One region of the Devosia sp. LjRoot3 genome, then DNA from elsewhere that is predicted to be linked to it. Evidence: riboswitches for the same ligand, from Rfam matches in the RefSeq annotation. Region 1 holds a riboswitch; the other holds the start of a gene.
The links. Region 1 has a riboswitch for cobalamin ahead of ACSQ2A_RS14360 (TonB-dependent receptor plug domain-containing protein). Riboswitches for the same ligand answer to the same signal wherever they lie in the genome.

Region 1 (15,550 bases):
CTCGGCGTGGAAATCGAGGTCCACCCGCTTTCAGAGCATTCGCAGAACTATTCGTCGGTTATCGCGATGCCGGATGGCGGCTTCCTGGTCAGCTGGACCGACCGGGACGACGATGGTTCGGCCTTTGCCTATTACGGACAGCGGTACGACGCGACTGGCATGCCACTCGGCGATCGCTTCTCGATAAGCAATGAGACCCTCGGCGACCAGCGCCACGAGGCCGACCGTTCGGGTGATGGCCTGGTCATGCTGGCCTCGGGCGATCTCGTCGCAACCTGGCATGGCGATCCGGTAGTGCCCGATCCTGACGGTCCCGGGCAGGACGAAATCTTCATGCGGATCATCAGTCTGGGCGATCCGCCGAACGGGGCGCCCACGCTTCCGCCGGACAATACCGTCGCGCTCGACGAGGACGAGGCCTCTGCCTCGACGGCAATAGGCGCCAGCGATCCCGATGGGGACGCACTGACCTACACCCTCAAGTCGGGCCACGGGCCAAGCAAGGGGGTCGTGCAGATCAGTGGCGACGCCTTCGTCTATACGCCCATGGCCAATGCCAATGGCGCCGACAGCTTCATCATCGTGGTCGAGGATGGCAATGGCGGCCTGGCCGAGCAGCTGGTCGCGGTTTCGATCGCGCCAGTCAACGATGCACCGACCGATCTCGCGATTTCCGCGACTTCCATTGCCGAGAATGCCACTGCCGGAACAGTCATCGGCCTTCTGTCCGCAGTGGATGTGGATGCCGGCGACAGCCACGTCTTCTCGCTTTCCGATGATGCTGGTGGGCGGTTTGTCATCGTCAACAACGAGCTTGTGCTCGCCGCCGGCGCCAATCTCGATTTCGAGACGGCGCCGAGCCACGAGATCACGATCGAGGTGACCGATAGCGGTGGGCTAACGCATTCCGAGGTTGTTACCATTGAAGTGGTCAATACCACCGAGGCGCCAACCGACATCCTGGTGGCCGGTGGAACAGTGGTCGAGAATGCCGCCGCGGGCACGGTAGTGGCCACGTTGAGCGCGGTGGACGCTGACCTCGGCGACACCTTCACCTATTCCATCATTGCCGGCGGGGCGGGTCTCTTCGAGATTGTCGGCGACCAGATACGAGTGGCGGCCGGGGCCCAGGTGGATTTCGAGACGGCGACGAGCCACGACTTGACCTTGCGTGTCACCGATGGTGCGGGCGCCTTCTATGAGGAGGTCGTCACCATAGGGGTGACCAATGTTGCGCCCGTCATTATCGGTACCAACGCCGCCAACACGCTGAACGGTACCTCCGAGGAAGACGAGATTTTCGGTCGGAACGGCAATGACACGCTGTCCGGCCTTGCCGGCGCCGACAAGCTGTTCGGGGATGCGGGCAACGATCGGCTGCTTGGAGGCGCTGGCGCAGATATTCTGGATGGCGGCGTGGGCAATGACACCTATGTGCTTGCCGATGCAGGTGATGTCTCGCTCGACACAATCGTCGAACTTGCCGGTGGTGGCGTCGACACGGTCGAGGCGGGTGCCGACTATATGCTCGCGGCCAATGTCGAAAACCTGATCCTGATCGGAACCGGCAATCTTTCGGGTACCGGCAATGATGCCGACAATTCCATCGTCGGAACGATCGGCAACAATGTGATCGATGGCGGGCTTGGCAACGACACCATGACCGGCGGGCAGGGCGACGATACCTATTACGTCGATTCCAGTGCCGATCGGGTCGTGGAGTCTGCAGGGGCGGGCAATGACGAGATCCGCTCCAAACTCAATGTCTTTGGCCTCGCCGGCCTGGGCAATGTGGAGCGCCTGAGCTTTGTCGGGACCGGAAACTTTACCGGCACCGGCAATGGCCTCGCCAATGTGATCACCGGAGGCGATGGTGCCGACACGCTGGATGGTGCCGGTGGCGCCGACACCATGGCGGGTGGCGCGAATGACGACACCTATATGGTCAACAATGCTGGCGATCTGGTGGTGGAGGGCGATGGCGAGGGTATCGACACCGTGCGTAGTTCCGTCGCCTATTCCCTCGGCAACTTTGTCGAGAACCTGGTTTTGACGGCCGGCGGCAGCCTGAACGCGACCGGCAACGGCCTCGATAACGCACTGACGGGCGGCGCGGGCAATAACCAGCTCGATGGCGGCCTCGGTGCCGACACCATGGCGGGCCTTGCCGGCAACGATAGCTATGTCGTTGATAGCCTTGATGACGTGGTCGTCGAGGCTGCGGGACAGGGTACTGATACCGTGCTGACAGCGCTGGCCGAGTTTGGGATCGGGGCCTTCGACAATGTCGAGAACCTGACATTCACCGGAACGGGCAATTTCACCGGGCAGGGCAATGGCCTCGGCAATGTCCTGACGGGCGCGGCGGGGAATGATGCTCTGGCGGGTGGCGATGGCGCCGACACGCTGGTGGGCAATGGTGGCGCTGATACGCTCGATGGTGGACTGGGCAGTGACACCATGCGCGGCGGCGACGGCAACGACACCTACCATGTCGACGCGGCAGGCGACCGGGCCATAGAGACCAGCAATCAGGGCATCGATACCGTTCTGGCGGCGGTCAATCACACCCTCGGGTCCAATGTCGAAAACCTGACGCTGGTTGGCACGGCGACGACGGGCAATGGCAACGGGTTGGCCAATACGATCACCGGCAATGACCTCAACAATACGCTTGGCGGCGCTGCCGGCAACGATGCCCTCCATGGCGGCGATGGCAATGACACTCTGATCGGTGGTTCGGGAGACGACATTCTGGTCGGCGGCGCGGGAACGGACACGATGACGGGAGGGACCAATGCCGATCGCTTCGTGTTCCTGTCTCCCGGCGACTCGCCGAGCGGCGCGGGTATGGACATCATCACCGATTTTCAGGATTCGGGGGCCGACACCATTGATCTGGCAGCGATTTTCGATGGCACTCTGAGCTATCGGCATGCGCTGGCCTTCGACGGGATCGGTCAGGTGAGGATCAACGATATCCTGGGGCCCAATGTTCTGGTGCAGGTCAACTTGGACGCGGATATCGGCACGAGCGAATTGGACATCCAGCTCACTGGAACCACGCTCGCAGCAATGGGCGCCGGCGACTTCATCCTCTAGGGGGTGGTCGACGCCGGCCGCCTCCTAACGATCGCCGCCGCCGACTTCTCGCGCTTCTCACAGAAATTCGCGATAATCTGCTTTCGCGGATCGTAAGAATGCGTTTTTGGCCTTACCAACAGGGGATCATGTTGGTCCGCACTGATGTCGCGTGCGGTTGGGCGGTTTTCTGATGACACTCAATCACCAAGAGCAGGGCCGCGAGAACAACTACGATGCGGTCATCCCCGCCTTGGCGTCGTCCATGCGGGCCCGCCATGTTCTGGTTCTTGGCCTAGTGGCGGTCCTGCTCGTGGCCGTTTTCGTTGCTGCGATCTGCTATGGGTCGACGTCGATACCACTGCAGTCCGTGCTCGGCGCTCTGACCGGCCAGCCCGCCAATGGCAATCCCGATTTTGACATCGTGCTGTCGATCCGCCTGCCGCGGGCCATCACCGCGTGCCTTGCCGGCGCGGCGCTTGCTGTTGCGGGTCTGCAGATGCAGACGCTGATGCGGAATCCGCTGGCTGACCCATTCGTGCTCGGCATCACCTCCGGCGCGAGCCTTGGCGTGGCGCTGGTTGTCCTCGCCTCGGGCACGGCCATCGGGGCGTTTCTGTCGAGCGGCATGGGCCTCGGTGGCGGTTTTGCCATTGTCGGGGCGGCAACGTTGGGTGGCTTGCTGGTGCTGGCGCCGGTGCTGGCAATTTCCTCGCGGCTGCAAAACCCATCCACCGTGCTGATCTTCGGCCTGATGACCGGTTACGCGGTGTCCGCCTTCGTCACCCTGCTGGTGGCCGGCGCGCGGCCGGACCAGCTCGAGCGTTGGATCGCCTGGGGTTTCGGGTCGTTCAGCGCGGTGACCTGGACCGAGCTGCAGATCCTGGCCCCTGTTGCCGCACTCGGCCTTGCCGTAGCCTGTTTCAGCATCAAGCAGCTCAATGCCCTGCTTCTGGGCGAGAATTATGCCCGCTCCATGGGCCTTAACACGCGGGCCATGCGGCTTCTCACCATGGCGGTGGCGTCCATGCTCGCAGGCGTCGTTACGGCGTTTTGCGGGCCTATCGGTTTTCTCGGCGTTGCGGTGCCGCATATGGCCCGCGCCATGCTGAAAACATCGGACCATCGCGTGCTCGTGCCGGCAACGATCCTGCTGGGGGGGCTGACGGCGCTTTTGGCGCAGCTCGTCTCGCTCCTGCCCAGCCAGTTCGGCGTCTTGCCGCTCAATGCGGTGACGGCGCTGATTGGGGCGCCGGTCGTGGTCTTCGTCATCCTGCGTTCGCGCAGCGGAGTGTTTACGGGATGACGCAAATTCTCGAAGCGCGTGACCTCGTTGTCGGCTATCGCAGCCATGGCAGTACGCGGACCGTTCTGAGCCATATCAATGTGGCAATCGCCCCCGGCGAACTGGTGTGCCTGCTCGGCGTCAACGGCATCGGCAAGTCCACGCTGATGCGCACCTTGGCGCGCATGGAGCCGCCCCTTGCCGGGTCTGTCGAGATCAACGGCACCGACATCATCCGCATGTCGCAATACGACCTCGCCCGCAATGTTGCCATTGTCCTCACCGAGCGCGTCGCGGTTGGTGTCATGCCAGCCTTCAAGCTGGTCGAACTGGGTCGCTATCCGCATGTCGGCTGGTCGGGTCTCCTGTCGGACATCGACCGCGACATCGTCCGTAACGCGATCATCGCTGTCGGCGCGGAACATCTGGCGCATCGCGAAATCAATGAACTGTCGGACGGCGAGCGTCAGCGCATCATGATCGCCCGGGCGCTGGCGCAGCGACCCGCCGTGCTGCTGCTTGATGAACCCGCCGCCTTTCTCGATGTTTCTGCGCGCGTCGAAATGATCGCCACGCTGCGCCAGCTCGCGCGGGAGCAGAATGTGGCGGTGATCCTATCGAGCCATGATCTCGAACTGTCGCTGCGCACGGCCGACACGATCTGGCTGATCGACGGGGCAGGGCGCATGCATATCGGCGCGCCCGAGGATCTGCTTGCTGATGGCAGCGTCGCTGCCGCGTTTTCTGGCCCGAACATTGCCTTCTCCGCTGGCGACCGCACGTTCAAGATCCGCAGCCATCCGCATGGCAAGGCTTTCGTCGATGGTTCGAAAGAACGTGTGGGCATGGCTCGGACCGTGCTGGAGCGTGAAGGCTTTGAGATAACTCATTCGCCTGAAGCCGCTCTCGTGGTGGTCACCATGACCGCGTCCGGCTGGGACGCCCAAGGCGGGAACGGGCATTATCAAGGCACAACCTTCGCCGATCTTGCGCGCTTCGTTCGCCAGCAGGCCAAAGCTACATTCCAGACGGAACCTCTATCGTGACCAGTCGTAGTCCTGTCCTAGCCGCCATTGCCCTTCTGGCACTGACCCTGCCGGCCTCGGCAGCATTCGATGCCGAGGGCTGCGTCACTGCATTCGAGCCTGGTACCGACTATTTTGACGCCAAGTCCGGTGTGGACTATGCCAACAATTTTTCCGTCGCCTATTTCGGCCACTACAAGGTCGTGACGGTCGAGCGGCCCTCTCCCGGTGGGCAGAGCGAATCCTATGTGCTGGTGCAATGTGGCACGCCCGAGCCGGAATTGGGCCCCGAGCTTGCCGATGCGCCGCGCGTCACCGTCCCCATCCAATCGCTGTTTTCCGGCAGCACGTCACAAAGCCCCGCCCTCGTGGCCGTTGGCGGGGTGGGTGCCGTCACCGGCGTGGCGCGGCGGGATTTCATCGCTACACCCGAGCTGGTCGAACACATCCAACAGGCCGAGGTCGTCGAATACGAAACCTCTGGCGTGGTCAATGTCGAGGCCGTCGTCGCCGCTGCGCCCGACGTGTTCATGGCCGGTGGTGGTGGCGAGCCGGAAGTGCAGCGTCTTGCGGTGGCTGGCGTGCCGGTCGTCAATTTTGCCGAATGGCAGGAGACCTCGCCTTTGGGTCGGGCCGAGTGGGTCAAGTTCATGGGTCTGTTCTTCAATGCCGAGGAAAAGGCCAATGCGGCCTTTGCGGACGTGGTCGAACACTACGATGCGGCCCTGGCGCTGGTTGCCGATGTGCCGGAGGATGAGCGCCCACTGGTCCTGAGCGGGCAGGCCTTTAACGGTATCTTCTTTGCCGCGGGCGGACAGTCCTTCATGGCTCGGCTCATCCGCGATGCGGGCGGCCGCTACGTCTTCGAGGACGACACCAGCACTGGCAGCTTTCAGATTCGCGATCTCGAACGGCTGATCGTGGCGGCGCGCGACGCAAAAGTCTGGATCCAAGCCTCGATCCACTATCACACGCTTGCCGACATCGCGGCGGAAGACCCGCGACTAGCCGCGCTTCCCGCGGCGGAGGCCGGCCAGGTCTGGATTCCGGATGCCCTGAAAGGCCCCAATGGCGGCGTGCAGTTCTATGAACTGGGAAGCATGCGCCCGGACATGGTGCTGATGGACCTCATATCCATCCTGCATCCAGACAAGACACCGGGCTATGGGCGCATATTCAACCGCTCGATTGCGCTGAACTGACGCCCCGCCGCAAAGCTGTTGTTGAAAGAGATATAAGGAAATCCTTATGTCGTTGACTCTTAATGGTGTCTTCACCATTCTTGGTCGCGTCCATGGTCCCCGCGAGGGGATAATAGGGAAGCCGGTGGGGGAGTGATCCCCAGTCCGACGCTGCCCCCGCAACTGTAAGCGGAGACGAAGTTTCTTGGTCCACTGGCCTATCCGGCTGGGAAGGCGAGACTTCGGCCTGATCCGCGAGCCAGGAGACCTGCCATGGAAACGGAATCCATATCAGGCTGATCGGGCGGATCGGCGAGAGGACCAGATCGATGACGACAAATCGCATCCGCTTTCTTTCGGGCCGCTAACCGCGGCGCCTACGATCTACTGTTTCCAATTTCTTGCTCAGCCCGCGTGTCCCGCCAGCCGCCAGTGCAGCATTGCACTTGCTGGAGCCCGCTGAGCGGCCCTGCCGAAGAAAGCCTCTACCCATGCGCTTCAAGCCCCACGTTTCGTCCCTCGCCCTTCTCACCGCCATGCTCGCCACGGCCCTGCCGACCGCCGCGCAGCAAACAACGCTGGATGTCCTCCGCATTACAGCTGCTGGCCTGACGCCGTTTGAGGAGAAGGAAATTGGTCGGTCCTACACTGTGATCGATGGCGACCAGATCCAGTTGTCGGGCACGCCCTATGTGGCTGATGTCCTGCGTCAGGTGCCGGGCTTTGCGGTGTCGCGCACGGGCTCGCCTGGCGGCCTAACCCAGGTTCGCGTCCGCGGCGCGGAAGGCAATCACGTCCTTGTCCTGATCGATGGCGTCCCCGCTGGCGATACATCGAATGGCGAGTTCGACTTCGCCCGACTGCAAGTCGCAAACATCGAGAGAATAGAAATCCTGCGCGGGCCACAGAGCGCGTTCTGGGGCTCGAACGCTTCAGGCGGCGTCGTCAATATCGTTACCAAGTCAGCAGACGAGCCGGGACTGCACGGCAGCCTTGCTGGTGAGCTCGGCACTGACGGGACGAAAATGACCAGCGGTTCTCTGGCTTATGATCAGGATAATTTCGCAGCGTCGGGTTCGCTCACTCTCCGTCACACGGACGGGTTCAATGAGGCGCTTGCGGGCAATGAACTGGATGGCGCCAGCCATATCGACGCAAATGCCAGGTTCAAGGCCGAATTGACGCCAAGCCTGACGTTGGATGGAACAATCCGATATGCCAAGCTCGACGGAAAAACCGACAGTCAGACCTGGCCTTCTGGTGTTGTTCTCGATTCAGACGATAAGACAACGTTCGATGAACTGTTTGGATCGCTTGGCCTTGGGTGGGTTAGCGAGGACGGCATCTGGTTCCAAAATGCTCGCGTCAGCGCGGGAACGGTAGAGCGCCAGTTCATCAGCCCGGGTTCAGTCTTTGCCAACACTGGAGATCGGCAGAAAGTGAGCTATCAAGTGGGCCGGCACTTTGCCACACCGGGCTTCCTTGATAGCACCCATACGCTCACCCTGGGATATGACCTAGTGCGCGAAACATTTCAGCAACTCGGTTCACCGACAATTCAAGAGCGCACGGCAAACTCTTTCATTGGCGAATACCGAGGCACATATCTTGATCAGGTTTACCTGACTGCTGCCTTGCGCCACGATTTCAACGACCGCTTTGCCGACCACACCACTTACAGCGTAAGCGGCGCTTGGCAGATTCCCGATACGGGCACCCGCATCCACGCATCGGCGGGCACCGGCTCGACCAATCCGACTTTCTTCGAACTTTACGGGTTCAGCCCAACTTTCGTACCGAACCCCAACCTGCAGCCGGAAACTGGCTTTGGCTGGGACATAGGCGTGGAGCAGAGCGTCCTGGACGGCCTCGTTGTTCTAGATGCGACCTACTTCAACCAGACGCGTGAAAACCTGATCGCAACCGCCGGCAGCTCGGTGGTCAACGTTGCCGGAACCAGCACTCGTCAGGGCGTGGAACTGAGTGCAACGGCAAATTTCTTCAATGGCTTCACGGCCGGGGTGACCTATACCTATCTCGACGCCTTCAAGGCTGATGGCACGCGGGAAATCCGTCGCCCCCAGCATTCCGGTGCCATTAACCTCGCCTACAAGCTCGAAGAAATCCCGCTCACCGTCCATGCTGACGTGGTTCTGACCGGTGAGAACCTCGACGCCTACGCGGGCACTAAGCACACCCTCCCGGCCTACGCCGTCGTCAATGGCGGCCTGAACTACCAGGTCAGCGAGCAGGTGGAGGTCTATGGCCGCGTCCATAACCTCTTCGATACCAAGTACCAGGAAGTCTACGGCTACAATACGCAGGGCCGCACCTTCTACGCCGGCGCCCGCGCCAAGTTCTGACGTCGGGGCGGGGGGCTCTCGCCCCCATTGCCTTTCCACCCTCGATTGTCACCCCGGCCCAACGCCGGGATGACAGCAGGTGGTGGCAAGGCGCACCTTGCCGCACCATATCTCGCTCGGCTTTCTTTTCGGGACAGCACTCGATAAAAGGCCCTCAACACTTGCGAGGTAGTCATGTCGGCAGTTGCTTCCCCCAGCCGCAAAACCCTGGAGCGCCTGGCGCGCGAGCGCATCCTTATTCTGGATGGCGCCATGGGTACGCAGATTCAGGGACTTGGCCTGTCGGAAGATGACTTCATCGGCCATGGCTCCGGCCACGCCTGCCGGCACCATTCCCACCATCCGCAGAAGGGCAATAACGACCTTCTGATTCTGACCCAGCCCGAGGCGATTGAAGAGATTCACTTCAAATACGCCATGGCCGGCGCCGATATCGTCGAGACCAATACCTTTTCGGCCACGACCATCGCCCAGGCCGATTACGGCATGGAATCGGCCGTGCACGACCTCAATGTCGAAGGCGCACGCGTCGTGCGCCGGGCGCTCGATCGCGCCACGGCCATCGATGGCAAGCCGCGCTTTGTTGCCGGCGCCGTTGGCCCGACCAACCGCACGGCCTCGATCAGCCCCGATGTGAACAATCCGGGCTTTCGCGCCGTCAGCTTCGAAGACCTCAGGAAAGCCTATTCGCAGCAGGTAAATGGCCTCATCGAAGGCGGTGCCGATGTGATCCTCATCGAAACCATTTTCGATACGCTCAATGCCAAGGCGGCGATCTTTGCCTGCATGGAAGCCTTTGAGGCGACGGGCGTTGCCCTGCCGATGATGATCTCAGGCACGATCACCGACGCTTCCGGCCGCACCCTGACCGGCCAGACCCCGACCGCCTTCTGGCATTCGGTGCGCCATTCGCGGCCCTTCACCATCGGTCTCAACTGCGCGCTCGGCGCCGAGGCCATGCGCCCGCACATGGCCGAAATCTCGGCTGTGGCCGATACGTTCACCTGCGCCTATCCCAATGCGGGCCTGCCCAATGCCTTTGGTGGCTATGACGAAGGTCCGGAAGACACCGCTCGCCAGGTCGGCGAATTCGCGCGCGAGGGGATCGTCAATGTGGTCGGCGGCTGCTGCGGCACGACGCCCGATCATATCCGCGCTATTGCCGATGCCGTGGCCGGCGTCGCTCCGAGGGAAGTGAATTGAACCGTTATCTGCGCCTTTCCGGTCTCGAGCCCTTCGTCCTCACGCCCGATATCGTCTTCGTCAATATCGGCGAACGCACCAATGTCACCGGCAGCGCCCGCTTCCGCAAACTGATCACGGCGCGCGACTATACCGCCGCGCTCGCGGTGGCGCGTGATCAGGTGGAGAATGGCGCGCAGGTCATCGACATCAACATGGATGAGGGCCTGATCGACTCCAAGGCCGCGATGGTTGAGTTCCTCAACCTCATCGCCTCGGAACCGGAAATCGCCCGTGTCCCGGTGATGATCGACTCTTCCAAGTGGGAAGTCATCGAAGCCGGCCTGAAATGCGTCCAGGGCAAGCCGATCGTCAATTCGATCAGCCTCAAGGAAGGCGAAGAGCAGTTCCGCCACTATGCAGGGCTCTGCATGGCCTATGGCGCTGCGGTCGTCGTTATGGCTTTTGACGAGCAGGGCCAGGCCGACACCTATCAGCGCAAGACCGAGATCTGCGCGCGTGCCTACAAGATCCTCGTCGAAGAAATGGGCTTTCCGCCCGAAGACATCATCTTCGATCCCAACGTGTTCGCGGTCGCCACCGGCATCGAAGAGCACGACAATTACGGCGTCGACTTCATCGAGGCGACGGCCTGGATTCGCCAGAACCTGCCCTATGCCCATATTTCGGGCGGCGTTTCCAACCTCTCCTTCAGCTTCCGCGGCAATGAACCGGTGCGCGAGGCCATGCATGCCGTGTTCCTCTACCACGCCATCAAGGCGGGCATGGATATGGGCATCGTCAATGCCGGCCAGCTGGCCGTCTATGACCAGATCGATCCTGAGCTGCGCGAGGCCTGCGAAGACGTGGTCCTCAACCGCAAGCCCAAGGCCGGCGGCACCGCGACAGAGCGCATGCTGGAGATCGCCGAGCGCTTCAAGGGTGGTCCGCGTGAAGAAAAGGTCCGCGACCTCGCCTGGCGCGAATGGACCGTCGAAAAGCGCATCGAGCACGCGCTGGTCAACGGCATCACCGAGTTCATCGAGGCTGATACCGAAGAGGCGCGCCTCTCTGCCGAGCGCCCGCTGCACGTGATCGAAGGCCCGCTCATGGCGGGCATGAATGTCGTCGGCGACCTCTTTGGCGCGGGCAAGATGTTCCTGCCGCAGGTGGTGAAATCGGCCCGCGTGATGAAGCAGGCCGTGGCCGTTCTCCTCCCCTATATGGAAGCAGAAAAGGCCGCGGGCGGCGATACCGGCCGCCAGTCTGCCGGCAAAATTCTGATGGCGACGGTCAAGGGCGACGTGCACGATATCGGCAAGAACATCGTCGGCGTCGTGCTCGCCTGCAACAATTACGAGATCGTCGATCTCGGTGTCATGGTGCCGCCGCAGAAGATTCTGGAAGTTGCGCGCGCCGAGAATGTCGACGTCATCGGCCTCTCCGGACTGATCACACCTTCGCTCGACGAAATGGTGCATCTTGCCGCCGAAATGGAGCGTGAGGGCTTTGACCTGCCGCTGCTCATCGGCGGGGCAACCACGTCGCGCGTGCATACGGCGGTGAAAATCGCGCCGCGCTACACCAAGGGGCAGGCGATCTATGTCACCGACGCCAGCCGTGCCGTCGGTGTTGTCGGCCAGCTGCTGTCGCCGGAAATGAAGCCCGACTATGTCGCCGGTATCCGCGCCGAATATGTCGAGGTCGCCGAAAAACACGAGCGCGCCGAACTCGCCAAGCAGCGCCTGCCGCTTGCCGCGGCACGCGAGAATGCCTTCAAGGTCGATTGGTCCGACTACAAGGTGGACGCCCCGCAATTCCTCGGCACGCGCGTGATCGAGGATTGGGATCTTGCCGAAATCGCGCGCTATATCGACTGGACGCCGTTCTTCCAGACCTGGGAATTGAAGGGCGTTTATCCGCGCATTCTTGAGGATGAAAAGCAGGGCGAAGTGGCCCGCCAGCTTTTTGCCGATGCGCAGGACATGCTCAGGAAGGTCATCGCCGAAAAGTGGTTCAAGCCGCGTGCCGTCGTCGGCTTCTGGCCGGCCAATGCGGTGGGCGACGACATCAAGCTTTTCACTGCCGAAGACCGTCGGGACGAACTGGCAACGCTTTACACGCTGCGCCAGCAGACCTCCAAGCGCGAGAACCGTCCCAATGTCGCTCTGGCCGATTTCGTGGCCCCGGCCGGCACACCAGACTATGTCGGCGGCTTCGTCGTCACGGCTGGCCCGGAAGAAAACGAGATCGCCGAACGCTTCAAGCGCGCCAATGACGACTTTGGTTCGATCATGGTCAAGGCGCTGGCCGACCGCTATGCCGAAGCCATGGCCGAAATGCTGCACCAGCGGGTGCGCAAGGACCTCTGGGGCTATGCGGCTGATGAGACGTTTGCGCCCAACGAACTGATCGGCGAACCCTATCGCGGCATCCGCCCGGCGCCGGGCTATCCCGCCCAGCCCGACCATACCGAGAAGATTACCCTGTTCCGTCTTCTCGATGCAGAAGCTGCGGCCGGCGTACAGTTGACCGAAAGCATGGCCATGTGGCCGGGTTCATCGGTCTCCGGCATCTATATCGGCCATCCCGACGCCTATTATTTCGGCGTCGCCAAGGTCGAGCGCGACCAGGCGATCGACTATGCCCAGCGCAAGGGCATGGATCTGACCGAGGTCGAGCGCTGGCTTGCCCCGATCCTCAACTATACGCCCGCCGGTTAAAGCGTTTTCAAGAAAATCGCCGGGGCTTCCAGCTGCGTTCCTGGCCTTCGGCCGCGAGCCGCGCACCGACAAACAACAGGTCCGACAGGCGGTTCAGATAGACCCGCCCGTTGGCCGTGCGCTCATCATCGAGCGAGAGCAGGCGGCGCTCGGCGCGGCGGCAAACCGTGCGGGCCATGTGCATCGCCGCAACAGCCGGTGAACCGCCGGGCAGGATGAATTCCTTGAGCGGGGGCAGGTCGGCATTCCAGGCGCTGACCGTTCGCTCCAGCGCCTCGATATGCACCTCAGTTAGAAGGGCATGGCCGGGCAGGGAAAGGGCGCCCCCGAGATCGAAGAGATCGTGCTGGATCAGCACCATGGCCTCGCGCAGATGCGGGAGGGATTGCTGGCTCTCGGCAAAGCCGATGACGCTATTGAGCTCGTCCACCGTGCCGATGGCTTCAATGAGCGCATCGTCTTTCCGCAGCCGCGATCCGTCCGAAAGTCCGGTCGTGCCATCATCGCCGGTGCGGGTAACGATCTTCGAAAGCCGGTGTCCCATTGAGTTCCCCGTGTGGCGATCCTGTTCGCCACTGGTCGTGGCCTTCCGGGGCAAAAGTGTCAATCGGCCGCGTCCGTCATTGTGCCGGGCGCGGCCATCTTGAACGCCTCATTGGGGATGCGGGCCGGCCAAGTCTTCGCCTATGCTGAACCTGCGGCCAGCCAGCGCCGCAGACACGCCTTTGGCTATATTTGGCTGATAGCGCGGGGGCGTCTTTCTTGCCGCGACGGGGCGCGGCTCGACCGCCGGCGGTGCCGGATCCTGGTGGAAGTCCGGGGCGCCCAAATCCATCGGACGCGTGATTGCGTCGCCTGGTTCAGGAACAATCCGAACCAGCGGTTCAAGGCCCGCGAGCAGCAATGGGCGGCGCCGGTTCAGGCCGATATCAGCCAGTATGCGGTCGTCGAGATCGCGGAGGGCGGATTCCGTTTCAATGTGTCTCGCCCAATCAGTCAGCAGCGTGATGAGTCGTTTGAACATCTCTGTCTCCTGTCCAATGTTTGCGCGGACGACAGCAGACGCCGCCACATCGAGATGAGGTGCGAGGTTCTGCCTTTGGGGTTGGCGAAGCGTCTGCACGAAGTTCGGGCCGTTGGCGGGCCGATTTCGCGGTCGTCCGTGACGGGGTGGAAGCTATCCCGGTCGGCGATGCCATTGCTTCCACCGTTTGGTGGAGCCGCTACGCGATCGGCAACGAGAAGGAGGCGATGAGGCCGACAAGGTCGGCCTGGCGATGCGTCCGTGTCTTTTCGAACACCCGCAGCAGATGCGTGCGCACCGTCGAAACCGCAACATTGAGGGTGGTGGCGATCTCGGCATTGGTTCGGCCGGAGCCGACGAGTTCGAGCACGCGCGCTTCGGTTGGGGTGAGATCGAAGAGCGAGGCGATGGCAGCAAGCGGGGCAGGGGGCGGGGATGTGGAGGGCGCCACGAAGATGGCCGCTGCGGCGCCCTGCAGCGGATTGGCTGCGGCGAGCGGCAGCACATGGAGCACCAGTTCTTCGCCGCCATTGCCATAGGCAGGAATGCCAAGCCCCCGCCGGCCGAGATCATCGAGCGAGGAGGCAAGCGCAACCAGAAGGGCAGCGTCGAGATTGGGCGGTCCAGAAATCCGCCCCGCGCGCAGACCAAAGGGTCTTGCCGCGCGCAGCATCGCCTCGCCCGCCTGATTGGCGTGGATGAGCCGGAGATCGGACGCCACCAGCAGCACTGCGACGCTGAGGCGATCGAGCACTGCCACATAGGTGGCGCTTTCGACCGCGCGCGCTTCCAGCAACCGGCTGATGGTCACCGCACGCTTGAGATGCGGGATGAAGAGGTTGGCCAGTTCCATTTCGGTCTGGCCGACAAGTCCGGCCGATTCATGCCGGGTGAACGTGATCGCGCCAAAGGCCGTCTGGTCGCGCAGCAGGCCAACCGAGAGCGAGTCGACCACGCCGCGCGGCAAGCCGACCTCGCGATGATAGCGATTGGCCGGCGTCAGGGCTTCGGGGTTCACCTCGGAGAGCACCATCGGCACGTCCAGGGGATAGTTGCGCACCCGGTCGGCGCCGCCCCATTGATCCATGATCTCGCGGCCATAGTCGCGCATGGCGATGAGCCAGATATCGTCCACCCCGCTTGCCGCATTGATCAGCGTATTGCCATTGGGCATTTCGACGACGGCCAGCGTGGCGCTGAGAAAGGCCATGCGCCCGCGCAGGGCGTCCAGCGTTGCAGGCCAGAGGGAGGGCGTTAGGGCGCAGTCATAGATCGATCCGATGAGATCGGACAGTTCCCCGGCAGGAATGGGCCTCATCACGGCACCCAATGAAAATTGCGCTGACTAAGGTAGGCAGGAATTTTTCTAGAATGGTGGTGGTTCGGTTGGCAGATGGCCGCGCTGAACGGCGGCAACACGCTCGGACTAACTATTCACGCTGTCCTGATCTTGTGCGGGCGGAGCAAACCAAGCATTCCCGCCTTTTCTGAGGCGATAATCCAACAAAAAGGCCGGCACATTGCTGCGCCGGCCGCATTTTTCGTCTGCCCTATCGGGTCGAAGGAATCTCGTAGATCTTCTCGATGTCGTCGAGTGCGAGGTGCGCCGCCATCACGCCGCCGGCGGTAGCCCAGACGGTGTCCGACACAGCATAGACATGCCCGGCCTTGACCGCTTCGAGGTTC
Region 2 (15,550 bases), on a different contig from region 1:
GCAAGACGATGACCGAATGGTGGCGCGGCGGAGTGATCTATCAGGTCTATCCGCGTTCGTTTCAGGACAGCAATGGAGATGGCGTCGGCGACCTGCCCGGCATTCTGGACCGGCTCGACCATATTGCCAGCCTCGGCGTCGATTGCATCTGGCTTTCCCCCATCACCCAGTCGCCCCAGGCCGATATGGGTTATGACGTCTCGGACTATATGCAGGTCGATCCGCTATTTGGCTCGCTGCAGGATTTTGACCAGCTGATGGAACGGGCCCATGCGCTGGGCCTAAAAGTCATCATGGACCAGGTCGTCAGCCATACCTCCGACCAGCATCCCTGGTTCCGCGAATCCTGCTTCTCCCGCGACAATTCCAAGGCCGATTGGTACGTCTGGGCCGATGCCAAGCCCGATGGGTCCCCGCCGAACAACTGGCTGTCCGTCTTCGGCGGCTCGGCCTGGGAGTGGCACACCGCCCGCAAGCAATATTACCTCCACAATTTCCTCACCTCGCAGCCGGACCTCAATTTTCATAATCCAGCGGTGCAGGAAGCCGTGCTCGAGGTCATGCGCTTCTGGCTCGATCGTGGGCTCGACGGCTTCCGCCTCGACACGGTCAATTACTATTTCCACGACGCGCAGCTGCGCTCGAACCCGCCGCTAAAATCCCTCAAGGGCAAGCCGGCTGTGAACCCCTACGACATGCAGAGCCACAAGTTCTCCAAGAGCCAGCCGGAAAACGTGACCTGGCTCAAGCGCGTGCGCAAGATGATGGACGCCTATCCCGGCGCCACCACCGTTGGCGAAGTGGGCGACGACGAGCGCGGCCTCGAACTCATGAAGCAGTACACGTCCGGCAAGGACCTGCTGCACATGTGCTATTCCTTCGATTTCCTTGGCCCCAAATTCAGCGCCGAGCATTTCCGCTCAAAAGTCGCGCGCTTCTTCTCGGAAGATGAAACCGGCTGGCCCTGCTGGAGCTTTTCCAACCACGACGTCATCCGCCCCATGACCCGCTGGGCCAGCTTCAGCGCCTCGCCGGCCGATCTCTCGCGCCAGGCGGCAGCTTTGGTCATGACGATAAAGGGTTCGGTCGGCCTCTATCAGGGCGAAGAGCTGGGCCTGCCCGAAGCCGATATTCTCTTTGAAGAACTGACCGATCCGCGCGGCATGCGCTTCTGGCCCGAAGACAAGGGCCGCGACGGCTGCCGCACCCCCATGCCCTGGCAGGCCAATCTACCCTATGCCGGTTTCTCGACCACGACGCCCTGGCTGCCGGTAAAGCCCGCGCATCTCGCTCTCAGCGTCGATGCCCAAAATGCCGATCCGGAATCGTCGCTGAATTTCTTCCGCAAATTCATCGCCTGGCGCAAATCGCATCCGGCGCTGCTGACCGGCTCGATCGACTTCTTCAAGACCGACGAACCCGTCCTCGCCTTCCGCCGCTCGGCGGGAAACAAGGACCTCATCTGCGTCTTCAATCTTTCGGCCGAAGAACTGGTGGTCACGCTCAGCAAGACCGAAACCACACTCGAACCGGTCAGCCACAATGCCAATCTCGAAGGCAAGGCACTGACGCTGGGGCCCAACGGCTTTGCCATTGTCGAAGCCCCCGCAGGCGAGGGCAAGGTGCGCTACAGGGCAGGATAGCGCAGTAGCCCTCATGGTGAGGTGCGCAGCGAAGCGAAGCCTCGAACCACGGGGGCGTGGCACCGGACATCCGGGCACGTCCTCGCCCTTCGAGGCTCGCCTTTGGCGAGCACCTCAGGGTGAGGACTACGGAGGCCTAGCGCTTCTGCCCCTTCCACGCCAGCAACCGCAGCGCATTGGCAGTCACCAACAGCGTCGCCCCCGTGTCAGCGAGAATGGCCGGCCACAATCCGGTAACGCCCAAAATGGTCGTCACCAGAAACACCGCCTTCAGGCCCAGCGCGATGGTGATGTTCTGCCAGATGTTCGACATCGCCGCCCGCGAGATGCGGATCAGATTGGCGACGTCCATCACCCGTCCATGCAGCACCGCCGCATCGGCCGTCTCCAGCGCCACATCGGTACCACCACCCATGGCAATGCCGATATCGGCAGCGGCGAGGGCCGGCGCATCGTTGATGCCATCACCAACCTTGGCGACCACCTTCCCGTCGGCCTTCAGACCGGTGACGATGCGCTGTTTGTCCTCAGGCAGCAGTTCGGCATTCACCTTGATGCCGAGATCGGCGCCTATGGCCTTTGCGGTGCGGACATTGTCGCCCGTGAGCATGACGATATCAGCACCAAGCGCCTTTAGCGCAGCAAGGCCGGCTCGCGCGTCGTCGCGGGGTTCATCGCGCATGGCGATGGCACCAGCAACCTTGCCGCCGGCGATGAGAACCGAGACGGTCTTGCCCTCGTCATTGAGCCCACCAATCCGCGCGGTCAGCTCTTCGCCAAGCGGTGTCCGCGCCGCGGCGGCTTTGGGCGAGCCGAGGAAGAGCAGCGTGCCATCGAGCGTACCGATAATGCCCTTGCCGCCAAGGGCGCCGGCATTGCTGGAGGCGATGGGCTCGATGCCGGCTTCTTTCGCCCTGGCGAGGATGGCCTTGGCCAGCGGATGGCTGGAGCCAACCTCAAGCGCGGCTGCGAGACGCAGCACTTCGGCTTCGCTCCGGTCCACGGCAACGATGTCGGTCACCTGCGGACGCCCCTCGGTCAACGTGCCGGTCTTGTCGAGCGCGACCATGTTGATCTTGCCCAACTGCTCCAAAACCACGCCGCCCTTCATGAGCAGGCCTTGGCGAGCGCCAGCCGAAAGCGCCGCAGCGATGGCGGCCGGCGTTGAAATAACCAGCGCGCAGGGGCAGCCGATGAGGAGAATTGCGAGACCCTTGTAGATCCATTCATCCCAGGAAGCGCCGGTCACGAGTGGCGGCAGGATGGCGACGAGAGCGCCGACCAGCAGCACGCCCGGCGTGTAGTATTTTGAGAAACGGTCGATGAAGCGCTCGGTAGGAGCCTTTGACTCCTGCGCCTCTTCGACCAGCGAGACGATGCGGGCAATAGTATTGTCGGCCGCAGCGGCGGTGACGCGGACACGCAGGGCGCCATCCTGATTGACGGTACCAGCATAGACCTGGTCTTCCGGTCCCTTGTGCTTCGGCACGGACTCCCCGGTGACCGGTGCTTCGTCCACCGCGCCTTCGCCGGACAGCACCACGCCATCGGCCGGAATCCGGTCTCCGGGACGAACGAGCACAATGTCGCCGACGGCAAGGTCGGCCGCATCGACCTCACTGATCTTGCCCTCGATCTCACGCTGCGCCCGGCGCGGTACGAGATCGGCAAGCGCCTTGATACTGGCGCGGGCGCGGCCAGTGGCGATGCCTTCGAGCAGTTCGCCAATGAGGAAGAGCAACACCACGATGGCGGCCTCTTCCACCGCATTGATGAAGACGGCCCCGACGGCTGCCACTGTCATCAGCGTTTCGATGGAAAAAGGGCTGCCGTTCCGAGCGCCCTGCATGGCGCGGCGCCCGATGGGGATCAGACCCACCAGCATGGCGAGAATGAAGAGCTCATCGTGCCAGGCCGGGATGAAAGCTTCGAGCGCGAAGGCGGCAGCAACAGCGAGGCCGCAGAGAATGGTCAGCTGCGCCTTGGCCGTCTGCCACCAGGGGCCATCATGGTGACCATGATCATGCCCGTGCATGCCTTCAAGCGCATCGTCTTCTTTCGGCGCGCCGCTAGTCAAGGGCGCGATGCGATAGCCGAGATCTGTCACCTTCTGCTGCACCTGGGCGAGATCGGCGCCCTTGTGGCCAACGGTCATGGTGCCGGCGACCACAGAGACGGAGACCTCCTCGACGCCAGGCAGACGCCGCACGGCAGTGTCGATCTTGCTGGCACAGCCTGCACAGTCCATGCCTTCGACACGGAAGCGTGTGCTTGTCTCCTGGGCGTTCATCTTTCGGCTCCTTGATTTTTGTCGGGACCGGCGTACATCCTCTAGTGACTAGAGGAGCAAGCACAAAATGCAGCAGGGCATCACCATTGGCAATGTGTCGCAGGCGAGCGGGGTGAAAGTGCCCACCATTCGCTACTACGAACAGATCGGCCTCCTGCCCTCCCCGCCGCGCACCGAGGGCAATCGCCGCAGCTATGACGAAGGCGATCTCGAACGGCTGACCTTTATCCGCCACTCGCGCGAGCTCGGTTTCGAGATCGACGAAATCCGCACGCTGCTCTCATTGCAGGACCAGCCCAACGTCTCCTGCGAAGATGCCGACGCCATCGCGAGCAAACATCTTGCCGATGTGAAGCAGAAGATCGCGAGCCTGACGGCCTTGCAGCATGAACTGGAGCGGATGGTTGAAGGCTGCTCGCATGGGCGCGTCGAGACCTGCAAGGTCATCGACATTCTGGCCGATCACGGGAAATGCAGGTTCCACGGGGAGTAAGGCCGCCCCGCACCTCTTAGATATGGAGCGCAAGGGGCTTGCTTCAAGCCCGGTGCGCTGCACTATACCAGCACTCCCACCGAGCCAAGGGAGCTTGCGATGATCTACTACCACGGCACCCGCGCCGACCTCAAAACCGGCGATCTTCTCTCGCCCGGCTACAACTCCAATTTCGGGCAGGGCAAGCCTGCCTCCTGGATCTACTTTGCCGCCACACTCGACGCCGCCATCTGGGGCGCCGAGCTCGCCGCGGGCGAAGGCCGGCAGCGCATCTATATCGTCGAGCCAACGGGCGAGTTCGTCGACGATCCCAATCTCACCGACAAGAAATTTCCGGGCAATCCGACCAAATCCTATCGCAGCCAGCAGCCATTGCGGATTGCCGGCGAGGTCGAGGACTGGGTGGGCCACCCGCCCGAGCAGCTTCAGGCGATGAAGGATGGGGTGGAGCGCATGCGGAAGCTGGGCATCGAGGCGATAGACTAGGTCGCCGTCTCTCCCTAGCTGAAACACCACCACGTTCGATTGTCACCCCGGCGAAGGCCGGGATGACACCTGAGGATGTAGTTAGGGAAGCGCCCTACCCCGCCATCTCCTGGCTCTCTACTCGCGCGGCTTTCCCGGTCGAGTAGATAAACGCCACGACGAACACGATCGTCAGCAGCAGCACAATCGTCGGCGCCGGCGCACTGTCCATGAAGAAGGACAGATAGACCCCGAGCAGCGAGCCCACGAGCGCAATCACCGTCGCCAGCACCAGCATGGTCGAAAACCGCCTTGTGAGGAGGAAGGCAATGGCCCCGGGGGCGATCAGCATGGCAATGGAGAGGATGATCCCGACCGCCTGCAAGGCACCGACAATGGTCAGGGAGATCATCGCCAAAAGCCCATAGTGCAGCAGATTGACCCGCAGCCCCACCGCCCGCGCCTGTCCGGGATCGAACGCATGCAACAGGAAGTCTTTCCACTTGATCCCGATAATCCCGCCGATGACCACAGCGATCACCAGCGCTTGGATAATATCTCCCATGCCCACGCCGAGCATGTCGCCAAAAAGGATGTGGTCGAGATGCACGTCGGACTGGATCTTGACGTAAAGCACCAACCCCAGCCCGAACATGCCGGAAAACACCACGCCCATCACCGTGTCCTGCTTGATGCGGCTATTGTCCTTCAGGAACCCGGTGGCGATGGCAGAAAACATCCCGGCAATGAAGGCACCCACGGCGAGGGGAATGCCCACCATGTAGGCGATGACCACGCCGGGAAACACAGCATGGGAAATGGCGTCACCCATCAGCGACCAGCCTTTCAGCACCAGAAAGCATGAGAGCAGCGCCATCGGCACGGCCACCAAGGCCGAGATGATGAGCGCATTGTTCATGAACTCGAACTGGAAGGGGAGGATGAGGAAATCCCAGAGGTTCATTCCGTTGCCTCCAGGGCTTCAGCCGCGCGACGGCGGGCAGCCAGCAGGCCATGCTTGGGCGCAAAGAAGAAGGCGAGAAGGAAGAGCGCCGTCTGCAACACGACGATGATGCCGCCCGTCGCGCCATCGAGGAAATAGCTGACATAGGCGCCGACAAAGCTGGTGATCGAACCGATGGCAACCGCGATCGTCAGCAGTCGCGGAAAACGGTCCGTAAGGAGATAAGCCGTGGCGCCCGGGGTAACGACGAGGCAGATGACGAGGAAGGCGCCGACCGTCTGCATCGCGGCAACCGTCGAAGCCGAAAGCAGCACGAAGAACACGGCGCGCAGTACCGTCGGCTTCAACCCGATGGAGCGAGCATGGTTCTCGTCAAAGAAAGTGACCATCAGGTCCTTCCACTTGGCGAGCAGGATCGCCAGCGACACGAAGCCGATAATGGCAAGCTGCAGCGTGTCCTCGGGCGTGATGGCGAGAATGTTGCCCAACACAATGGTCTGGATATTCACCGAGACCGGCGACACGGACACCATGAACAGCCCTAGCCCGAAGAAGGCCGAAAAAATCAGCCCAATAATGGCGTCTTCCTTCAATTTGGTGCGCTGATTGAGAAACAGCATGGCCGCCGCGGCGAGACCGCCGGAGAAGAAGGCGCCGAGCGCAAAAGGCAGGCCCAGCATATAGGCGCCGGCCACGCCGGGAACGATGGAATGGCTCAGCGCGTCGCCGATCAGCGACCAGCCCTTGAGCATCAGATAGCAGGAGAGAAAGGCGCAGACCCCGCCGACCAGGGCCGAGACCCACATGGCATTGGTCATATAGCCATAGGAAAAGGGTTCGAGCAGCAGCTCCATTACTGCTGCTCCTCTTGTCTCTCGTCTGGCGGATGGCGTCGCGCCTTGCCCCCCTCGAACAGCAGCGGACGCTCATCATCGGTGAAGACGCCGACGCCGGAATGCTCGCCATTGGGCGCGTGATTGATCACAAAGTGCCTGAGCACGCCACCAAAGGCCTTTTCGAGATTGTCCTGCGTAAAGGTCTCTTCGGTCGGCCCATAGGCCAGCACCGTGCCCTTGATCAGAATGGTGCGGTCGCAGAATTCGGGGACGGAGCCGAGATTGTGGGTGGAAACCAGCATCACCCTGCCCTCGTCCCGCAACTCGCGGAGAAGCGCGATGATCTGGTCCTCGGTCTTCACATCGACGCCGGTAAACGGCTCATCGAGGAGAATAACCCGCCCATCCTGCGCCAAAGCGCGAGCTAGAAAGACGCGCTTCTTCTGCCCGCCCGAAAGCTCGCCGATCTGGCGCTTGCGGAATTCGCTCATATTGACGCGCTTGAGTGCCGCGTCGACCGCATCGTGGTCGGCTTTCTTCGGGATGCGCAGCATGCCCATATGCCCATAGCGGCCCATCATCACGACGTCTTCGACCAGAACCGGAAAATTCCAGTCGACCTCTTCGGACTGCGGCACATAGGCGACGAGGTTTTTCTTCAGCGCCTGCGCCACCGGCATGCCGAGCACGGAAATCTCGCCGCGAGCCAGGCGCACAAAACCCATAATGGCCTTGAACAGCGTCGACTTGCCCGAGCCATTGACCCCCACCAGCGCCGCAATGGTGCCGGTGGGAATGGCAAAGCTCGCATCGCGAATGGCGGTCAGGCCGTTGCGATAGGTGACCGTGGCGCCTGACACGGCGATGCCAGTGCCGGTCTCAACCTCGGCATGGCGAAGTGGGGCATTCATTCCGTAAGGCCTTTGGCGATGGTTTCGGAGGTGACGCGAAGCAGGTCGATATAAGTTGGCACCGGGCCATCGGCCTCCGTCAAGGAGTCCACATAGAGCACGCCGCCATATTTGGCGCCGGTCTCGCGCGCGACCTGTTCGGCCGGGGCGGGGGAAATGGTGCTTTCCGAGAAGATGACGCCAATCTGGTTTTCGCGCATGGCGTCGATCACTTTTCGCACTTGCTGCGGCGTGCCCTGCTGGTCGGCATTGATCGGCCAGAGGTAAAGCTCTTTCAGGCCGAAATCGCGGGCAAGATATGAAAAAGCGCCTTCCGAAGTGACGAGCCAGCGCTTGTCCTCGGGCACGGCGGCCAGCTCAGCCTGGATCGGTTCGATCATGGCCGAAATCTTGGCTTTATAGGCCTCGGCATTGGCCTTGTAGGTTTCCGCATTGGCCGGGTCGTGCTCGACAAAAGCGTCGCGGATGTTGTCGACATAGATCATGGCGATACTCGGCGACATCCAGGCATGGGGATTGGGCTTGCCCTGATACGGCCCCTCGGCAATCCCCATCGGGTCGATGCCGTCGGAAACCACGGCGCTGGGCACATCGCGCAGATTGGCAAAGAAGCGCTCGAACCAGAGTTCGAGGTTGAGCCCATTATAAAGAACGAGATCGGCGCCCTGGGCGCGCTGAATATCGCCCGGGGTCGGCTGGTAATTGTGTATCTCCGCGCCGGCCTTGGTAATGGATTCAACCACGGCAGCGTCACCCGCAACATTCTGCGCGATATCGGCGATGACGGTAAAACTGGTGACGGCCTTGAACTTGTCCTGGGCAGCGGCGGGAAGAGAGGGAAGCGCGATCGAAAGGCCCATAACCAGAAGCGTCGAAAGGGCCTGACGCCGTGTACCGAAAAGCATCGAGTAATCCTTGTTGCGAATGATTTGCATTTTCACTCAATGTAGCGGCACGCGAAAAAGTTGCAAGTAGGAATGGTTTGCAAAAAGCATGGTTGCGAACGCACCGGCGGGCGCGGTTAAGAAAGTGTGTTTGATGGGGACAAAGCACCTCCCCGGCCTATCCCCCTATATCTCCACGACGAATCCCTTTGCGGGCCGGAGAACGTCCCCAGCATTTTCCACAAGAGGCAAATTTGAACGATTTCTGACAACGAGGGCGTGCGGAAAGCCGGGCGAATCTGACAGGCTTAAAAAACGCTAAATTCCGGCATTTTTTGATCACAATTGGTCTGTCAAGCATTGATGACAGACCTGACACAAACCATATACCTTGCAGTAAGGATTGGTGCCGCATACTACATATAGCGTTCAGGGCTTGTTCGATTCGAAAGAATGGGATGGAGCCCAAGGCCGGTCGAAACCGTTATATCTGGCGACAGACCGGCGCGCGTTTGCAGTAGTTTTAAAGCGTTGAACCCCGTTTTTAGAACCATCCCTCGTGAGGATCCGATGACTATCACCGTCTATTCCAAGCCTGCCTGCGTCCAGTGCACCGCAACCACGCGTGCGCTCGACCGAAAGGGCATTGATTATACGGTGGTCGATATTTCCGAAGACGCCGACGCCTATGCGCGCGTCGAGGAAATGGGCTACCGCCAGGTGCCGGTCGTGGTCGCCGGTGATCAGCACTGGGCTGGTTTCCGCCCCGACATGATCGGCAGCCTCGCCTGAGCGAAGACGTCGCGCGGTTCCCCCGCGCGACCAACGAGGATGCGGACATGGGCCGACTAGTCTATTATTCCAGCACCTCGGAAAACACCCACCGTTTCGTCAAGAAACTGGGGCTTTCAAGCGTAAGGCTGCCGGTTGATGCCGGCAGCGAGCCGCCGCAAGTGGATGAACCCTTTGTTCTCGTGGTTCCCACCTATGGCGGCGGTGGCGGCAAGGGTGCCGTACCCAAGCCTGTCATCCACTTTTTGAACAATCCGGCCAATCGCAATCTCATCCGCGGTGTGATTGCGGCCGGAAACACCAATTTTGGCGCAGCTTATGGCGAGGCGGGCACGATCGTCAGCCAGAAATGCGCCGTGCCTCTCCTCTACCGCTTCGAGCTTCTCGGCACGGAAGAGGACGTAGAAAACGTCAAACAAGGACTCGAACGGTTTTGGACACGCTCACACTAGACCGCACGGAAGATCGCCCCGCCTCCAAGGGTCAGGTCCAGGACCAGAGCCTGGACTATCACGCGCTTAACGCGATGCTGAACCTCTATGACGAGGCCGGCAAGATTCAGTTCGACAAGGACAAGCAGGCTGCACACCAGTACTTCCTGCAGCATGTCAACCAGAACACGGTCTTCTTCCATAACCTGCGGGAGAAGCTCGAATATCTCAGCGTTGAAGGATACTATGAGCGCACGGTGCTCGATCAGTATTCGTTCAATTTCATCCGCGATCTCTACGATCACGCCTATGACAAGAAGTTCCGCTTCCCGACCTTTTTGGGCGCGTTCAAATATTACACCAGCTACACGCTAAAAACCTTCGACGGTAAGCGCTATCTCGAGCGCTACGAAGATCGCGTCTGCATGGTGGCGATGACGCTCGCCCGCGGCAATGAACAGCTCGCCCGCGACCTCGTCGACGAAATCATGGCCGGCCGCTTCCAGCCTGCGACCCCGACCTTCCTCAATGCCGGCAAGGCCCAGCGCGGCGAGCTCGTCTCGTGCTTCCTCTTGCGCATCGAAGACAATATGGAGTCGATCGGCCGCTCGATTAACTCCGCCCTGCAGCTGTCCAAGCGCGGCGGCGGCGTGGCCCTGAGCCTCACCAATCTTCGCGAAATGGGCGCGCCCATCAAGCATATCGAGAACCAGTCCTCTGGCGTCATCCCGGTGATGAAGCTTCTGGAAGACTCCTTCTCCTATGCCAACCAGCTCGGCGCACGTCAGGGCGCGGGTGCGGTCTATCTCAACGCCCACCACCCCGACATCATGCGCTTCCTCGATACCAAGCGCGAAAATGCCGACGAAAAGGTCCGCATCAAGACCCTCTCGCTTGGCGTCGTGATCCCCGATATCACCTTCGAATTGGCCAAGAACAACGAGGACATGTACCTGTTCTCGCCCTATGATGTGCAGAACGTCTATGGCGTGCCGTTCAGCGAAATCTCGGTCACCGAAAAGTACCGCGAAATGGTCGAAGACGGCCGCATTCGCAAGAAGAAGATCAAGGCCCGCGAATTCTTCCAGGTGATCGCCGAGATTCAGTTTGAATCCGGCTATCCCTACATCATGTTCGAAGACACGGTGAACAAGGCCAACCCGATCGACGGCCGCATCACCATGTCCAACCTCTGCTCGGAAATCCTGCAGGTCAGCGAAGCCAGCGAGTTCAGCGAAGACCTGAACTACACCAAGATGGGCAAGGATATTTCCTGCAATCTCGGTTCGCTCAACATCGCTGCTGCCATGGACTCGACCGACTTCGGCAAGACCATCGAGACGTCCATCCGCGCCCTGACCGCCGTGTCGGACATGAGCAATATCTCGTCCGTTCCCTCGATCGCCAAGGGCAATGACGACAGCCACGCCATCGGCCTCGGCGCGATGAACCTGCACGGTTATCTCGCCCGCGAACGCATCTTCTACGGCTCGGAAGAAGGCGTCGATTTCACCAATATGTACTTCTACACGGTGACCTATCACGCCATCCGTGCATCGAACCTGATCGCCACCGAGCGCGGCCAGACTTTCAAGGGCTTTGAAAAGTCGAAATACGCCAATGGCGAATATTTCGATAAGTACATCCAGCAGGAATGGAAGCCGGCGACCGAAAAGGTCCAGGGCCTCTTCGACACGGCCGGCATCCACATCCCGACCCGCGAAGACTGGCTGGAACTCAAGGACCTGGTCATGGTCCATGGCATGTACAACCAGAACCTGCAGGCCGTGCCGCCGACCGGCTCGATCTCCTACATCAACCACTCGACCTCCTCGATCCACCCGATCGTGTCCAAGATCGAGATCCGCAAGGAAGGCAAGATCGGCCGCGTCTATTATCCGGCCGCCTTCATGACCAATGACAACCTGGACTACTACCAGGATGCCTATGAGATCGGTCCCGAAAAGATTATCGACACCTATGCGGCGGCCACCCAGCACGTTGACCAGGGCCTGTCGCTGACCCTGTTCTTCCGTGATACCGCGACCACCCGCGATATCAACAAGGCGCAGATCTACGCCTGGAAGAAGGGCATCAAGACCATCTATTACATTCGTCTTCGCCAGATGGCGCTGGAAGGCACGGAGGTACAAGGCTGTGTCTCCTGCGCACTCTGACAAGAAAGCTGCCAAGCCAATGAATATGCAATTCCGGCCGCTCAACCGCGTGCGCGCCATCAACTGGAACCGCATCCAGGACGACAAGGACCTCGAGGTCTGGAACCGCCTGACCTCCAATTTCTGGCTGCCCGAAAAGGTGCCGCTCAGCAATGACATCCCGTCCTGGGCGACCCTGAACGCGGTCGAGCAGAAGCTGACCATTCGCGTTTTCACGGGCCTCACCCTGCTTGACACCATCCAGAATGGTGTCGGCTCCGTCCGCCTCATGGCCGATGCGGCAACGCCCCACGAAGAAGCGGTTCTTTCGAACATCTCCTTCATGGAAGCGGTGCACGCCCGCTCCTATTCGTCGATCTTTTCGACCCTGTGCTCGACGCCCGACGTCGACGACGCCTATCGCTGGAGCGAGGAAAACACCTTCCTCCAGCAGAAGGCGACGCTGATCATGCAGCAGTATGACAGCGGGGATTCCCTCAAGAAGAAGATCGCCTCGGTCTTTCTTGAAAGCTTCCTGTTCTATTCCGGCTTCTACCTGCCCATGTACTGGTCGAGCCGTGCCAAGCTGACCAACACCGCCGATCTCATCCGCCTCATCATCAAGGACGAGGCCGTGCACGGCTACTATATCGGCTACAAATTCCAGCGCGAAATCGAACGCCTGCCGGAAGCGCGCAAACAGGAAATCAAGGACTTTGCCTTCGATTTCCTGCTCGAACTCTACGATAACGAGTCGCGCTACACCGAAGACCTCTATGACGGCGTGGGCCTTGCCGAAGACGTCAAGAAGTTCCTCCACTACAACGCCAACAAGGCGCTGATGAACCTCGGCTACGAAGCCCTCTTCCCGCCCGAAGCCTGCAAGGTCAACGCGGCCATTCTTTCCGCCTTGTCTCCCAACGCCGACGAAAACCACGACTTCTTCTCTGGCTCAGGCTCGAGCTATGTCATCGGCAAGGCCATCGCCACCGAAGACGAAGACTGGAATTTCTGAGGTTTTGCTAGACTTGCGCCACTAGGCGCTCCAAACGCAGGTCACGCGGGCCGGAGATTTCCAGCACGCGTGGCCCATCGGCAAATAGGCCAAGCTCGTCCTTGCGAATGATGGACTTGAGCCGCGCATCAACCTTCTTGCGCAGCGCCGGATATTCGATCGTTACAGCAATATCGTCCGGCTGCATCAGCGGCACGAAGACCAGCAAGTCGAGCCGCGCCAGGGCCTTTTCGATGCGCGTAAGCAGCTTGCCGGTGGGAAACCATTCAAAACCTTCGGCTTCGCTGACCACCTCAAGATAGGCGAGGAAGTCGATCGGGCTGCGATCGAAGACGATCAACGGCTCCTCAGCCTCCGACAGGATCAGCGCGCAGCTTCTCTCCAACTGAACTTCGAGATCGGCGCTGGTTGGGCCGTCGGCGAATGGCACTCCCTCCTCGGCCATGAGCCAATAGGGCTCCGGCACCAGCAGGGCGTCACGCCGCGCCGCCACAAAATCTTCCACCAGCGTGGTCTTCCCCACGCCATGCGTTCCTGTCACTGCAATCCGCATGCCTTGCCCTCCACGGGCACAGGTAAGGGCGACGCCCTTTGCGGACAAGCAGGAAAACGGGCTGCCTATAGACACAGAAAGGGACGCCCGTTGAGCGTCCCTTTTCTTTAGGCGTTGGGTAATGAGCCCCCAGGCCGAAGCCCGGGGCACTCACCACACGGGGACCGCGGAGGACGGCGCCCAAAGGTTTGCGATCAATCGCCAGTGGTGGGGGACAGCGACTCGGTCACGCAGAGCGTCTTGTCGGTGAACGAGCAGTGATCGGGGGTGGCGGCGAAGGACGGGGCGGCAACGCCGGCAACCATGACAGTGGCGAGGATCAGGGCAAAAATCTTCTTCATTTGGTGTCTCCGTGTGTTGTGTTGACGAGAGACAAGCTAGGCCCCTGCACCTTTCCTCAAGATGGCCCCAAGGTGAAAGGAACGCGCGCCAGCATGAACTCTCGGGCAAGGAAGCTGACCTGAAGGTTGCGCATGCTCCCGATAGGTCCCGCACCGCCACGGCGCCCGGAGCAAGCCATCCCAATTTTCCGCCTCACATCGCAAAATTCATATAAAGACATCTTTATATCCTTATTGACTTATGTCATCCGCTGCGCCATCCTCATCCTGTCCATGGTCCCCGCGAGGGGATAACAGGGAATCCGGTGTGGCCCTGGTCTAGTCCGGAGCTGCCCCCGCAACTGTTGGCGGAGACGGGTGTTCAAAAGTCCACTGGCCCCAAGGGGTTGGGAAGGCGGACACCCGGTTCGATCCGCGAGCCAGGAGACCTACCATGGACGTGAATATTCCGCTTTCAGCCGATCGGGTGGATCGGTCAGAGGACATGTCGATGAGTTTTTCGCACCACTTCCGAATGCGACGCTGACCGCGAGGTCAGCTCCCCCAAACCAACCGATCCGTCCGCACTGACTTAAGCCGGACGCAATCCCTCATCCCAGCGCCTGAACCGCGCCGTGCATGCACGCGCCGGCTCGCGCCCCTGTCGCATTGGACCAAACCATGACCCGTTCAGCCAATCTCGGTTTCCCCCGCGTCGGCCTCCACCGTGAACTCAAGAAGGCTCAGGAAAGCTATTGGAAGGGCGATATCGACGCCGCCGCTCTCCACGCCGTCGCCAAAGACCTGCGCGCCCGTCACTGGAAGCTGCAGCAGGACGCCGGCATCGAAGTCATCCCCTCGAACGATTTCGCCTATTACGACCACGTCCTCGACACGTCGATCCTCGTCGGCGCCATTCCGCCGCGCTTTGTCGATATTACCGACCCTGACCAGCTCTATTTCGGCATGGCCCGCGGTACCGCCGCAGCTCCGGCCATGGAGATGACCAAGTGGTTCGACACCAATTACCACTTCATCGTGCCCGAGCTGCATGAAGGCCAGACCTTTGCGCTCAATGCCGCAAAGCCGCTCGCGCACTATAATGAAGCCAAGGCCCTCGGCATCGACACCCGTCCGGTTATCGTCGGCCCCGTCACCTTCCTCAGCCTTGCCAAGGCCAAGGACGAAGGCCTCGACACGCTCGACCTGATCGACCAGCTGATCCCGGTCTATGCCGATCTCCTCCGTCAGCTCGCCGCTGCCGGCGCCCAGTGGGTGCAGATCGACGAGCCCGTCCTCGTCCTCGACCTCTCCGACAAGCAGAAATCTGCCTTCAAGAAGGCTTATGCCGCGCTCGGCAAGGCCGGCCCCAAACTGCTGCTCACCACCTATTTCGGCGCCCTGCTCGACAATACCGAACTCGCCGCCACCCTGCCGGTTGCCGGTCTCCATATCGACCTCGTCCGCGCCCCCGAACAGCTCGATGCCGTGCTCGCCGCCCTTCCCGGCGACAAGGTTCTCTCGGTCGGCGTCGTTGATGGCCGCAATATCTGGCGCACCAATCTCGACACGGCCTTCGGCTTTGTCGCCCGCGCCTGGGACAAGCTTGGTCCGGATCGTCTCGAAATCGCCCCCTCCTGCTCGCTGCTCCACAGCCCGGTCGATCTCGATGGCGAAACCAATCTCGATGCCGAACTAAAATCCTGGCTGGCCTTCGCCAAACAGAAGCTGAACGAAATCGCCGCCCTGACTCTCGCCCAGAAGCAGGGCCGTGGCGCAGCCAAGCTCGCCTTCGAC

Region 2: another riboswitch for cobalamin. It lies ahead of metE (5-methyltetrahydropteroyltriglutamate--homocysteine S-methyltransferase); the one in region 1 lies ahead of ACSQ2A_RS14360 (TonB-dependent receptor plug domain-containing protein).

The regions. Positions count from the first base shown of each region.
Region 1 is NZ_CAXUPK020000003.1:696,974-712,523, reverse strand. Features, by position in the region: gene ACSQ2A_RS14380 (beta strand repeat-containing protein) at 1-3,102, shown strand, start outside; gene ACSQ2A_RS14375 (FecCD family ABC transporter permease) at 3,275-4,387, shown strand; gene ACSQ2A_RS14370 (ABC transporter ATP-binding protein) at 4,384-5,412, shown strand; gene ACSQ2A_RS14365 (ABC transporter substrate-binding protein) at 5,409-6,593, shown strand; cobalamin riboswitch at 6,670-6,862, shown strand; gene ACSQ2A_RS14360 (TonB-dependent receptor plug domain-containing protein) at 7,064-8,935, shown strand; partial or broken gene metH (methionine synthase) at 9,110-12,840, shown strand; gene ACSQ2A_RS14350 (cob(I)yrinic acid a,c-diamide adenosyltransferase) at 12,848-13,384, opposite strand; gene ACSQ2A_RS14345 (DUF1127 domain-containing protein) at 13,493-13,864, opposite strand; gene ACSQ2A_RS14340 (helix-turn-helix transcriptional regulator) at 14,064-15,182, opposite strand; gene ACSQ2A_RS14335 (ABC transporter substrate-binding protein) at 15,415-15,550, opposite strand, start outside.
Region 2 is NZ_CAXUPK020000002.1:457,913-473,462, reverse strand. Features, by position in the region: gene ACSQ2A_RS09370 (alpha-glucosidase family protein) at 9-1,643, shown strand; gene ACSQ2A_RS09365 (heavy metal translocating P-type ATPase) at 1,780-3,933, opposite strand; gene ACSQ2A_RS09360 (MerR family transcriptional regulator) at 4,001-4,426, shown strand; gene arr (NAD(+)--rifampin ADP-ribosyltransferase) at 4,526-4,912, shown strand; gene ACSQ2A_RS09350 (metal ABC transporter permease) at 5,007-5,855, opposite strand; gene sitC (iron/manganese ABC transporter permease subunit SitC) at 5,852-6,709, opposite strand; gene ACSQ2A_RS09340 (manganese/iron ABC transporter ATP-binding protein) at 6,709-7,602, opposite strand; gene ACSQ2A_RS09335 (metal ABC transporter substrate-binding protein) at 7,599-8,507, opposite strand; gene nrdH (glutaredoxin-like protein NrdH) at 9,057-9,278, shown strand; gene nrdI (class Ib ribonucleoside-diphosphate reductase assembly flavoprotein NrdI) at 9,326-9,730, shown strand; gene nrdE (class 1b ribonucleoside-diphosphate reductase subunit alpha) at 9,712-11,886, shown strand; gene nrdF (class 1b ribonucleoside-diphosphate reductase subunit beta) at 11,906-12,880, shown strand; gene ACSQ2A_RS09310 (AAA family ATPase) at 12,888-13,433, opposite strand; gene ACSQ2A_RS09305 (hypothetical protein) at 13,628-13,774, opposite strand; cobalamin riboswitch at 14,032-14,224, shown strand; gene metE (5-methyltetrahydropteroyltriglutamate--homocysteine S-methyltransferase) at 14,435-15,550, shown strand, end outside.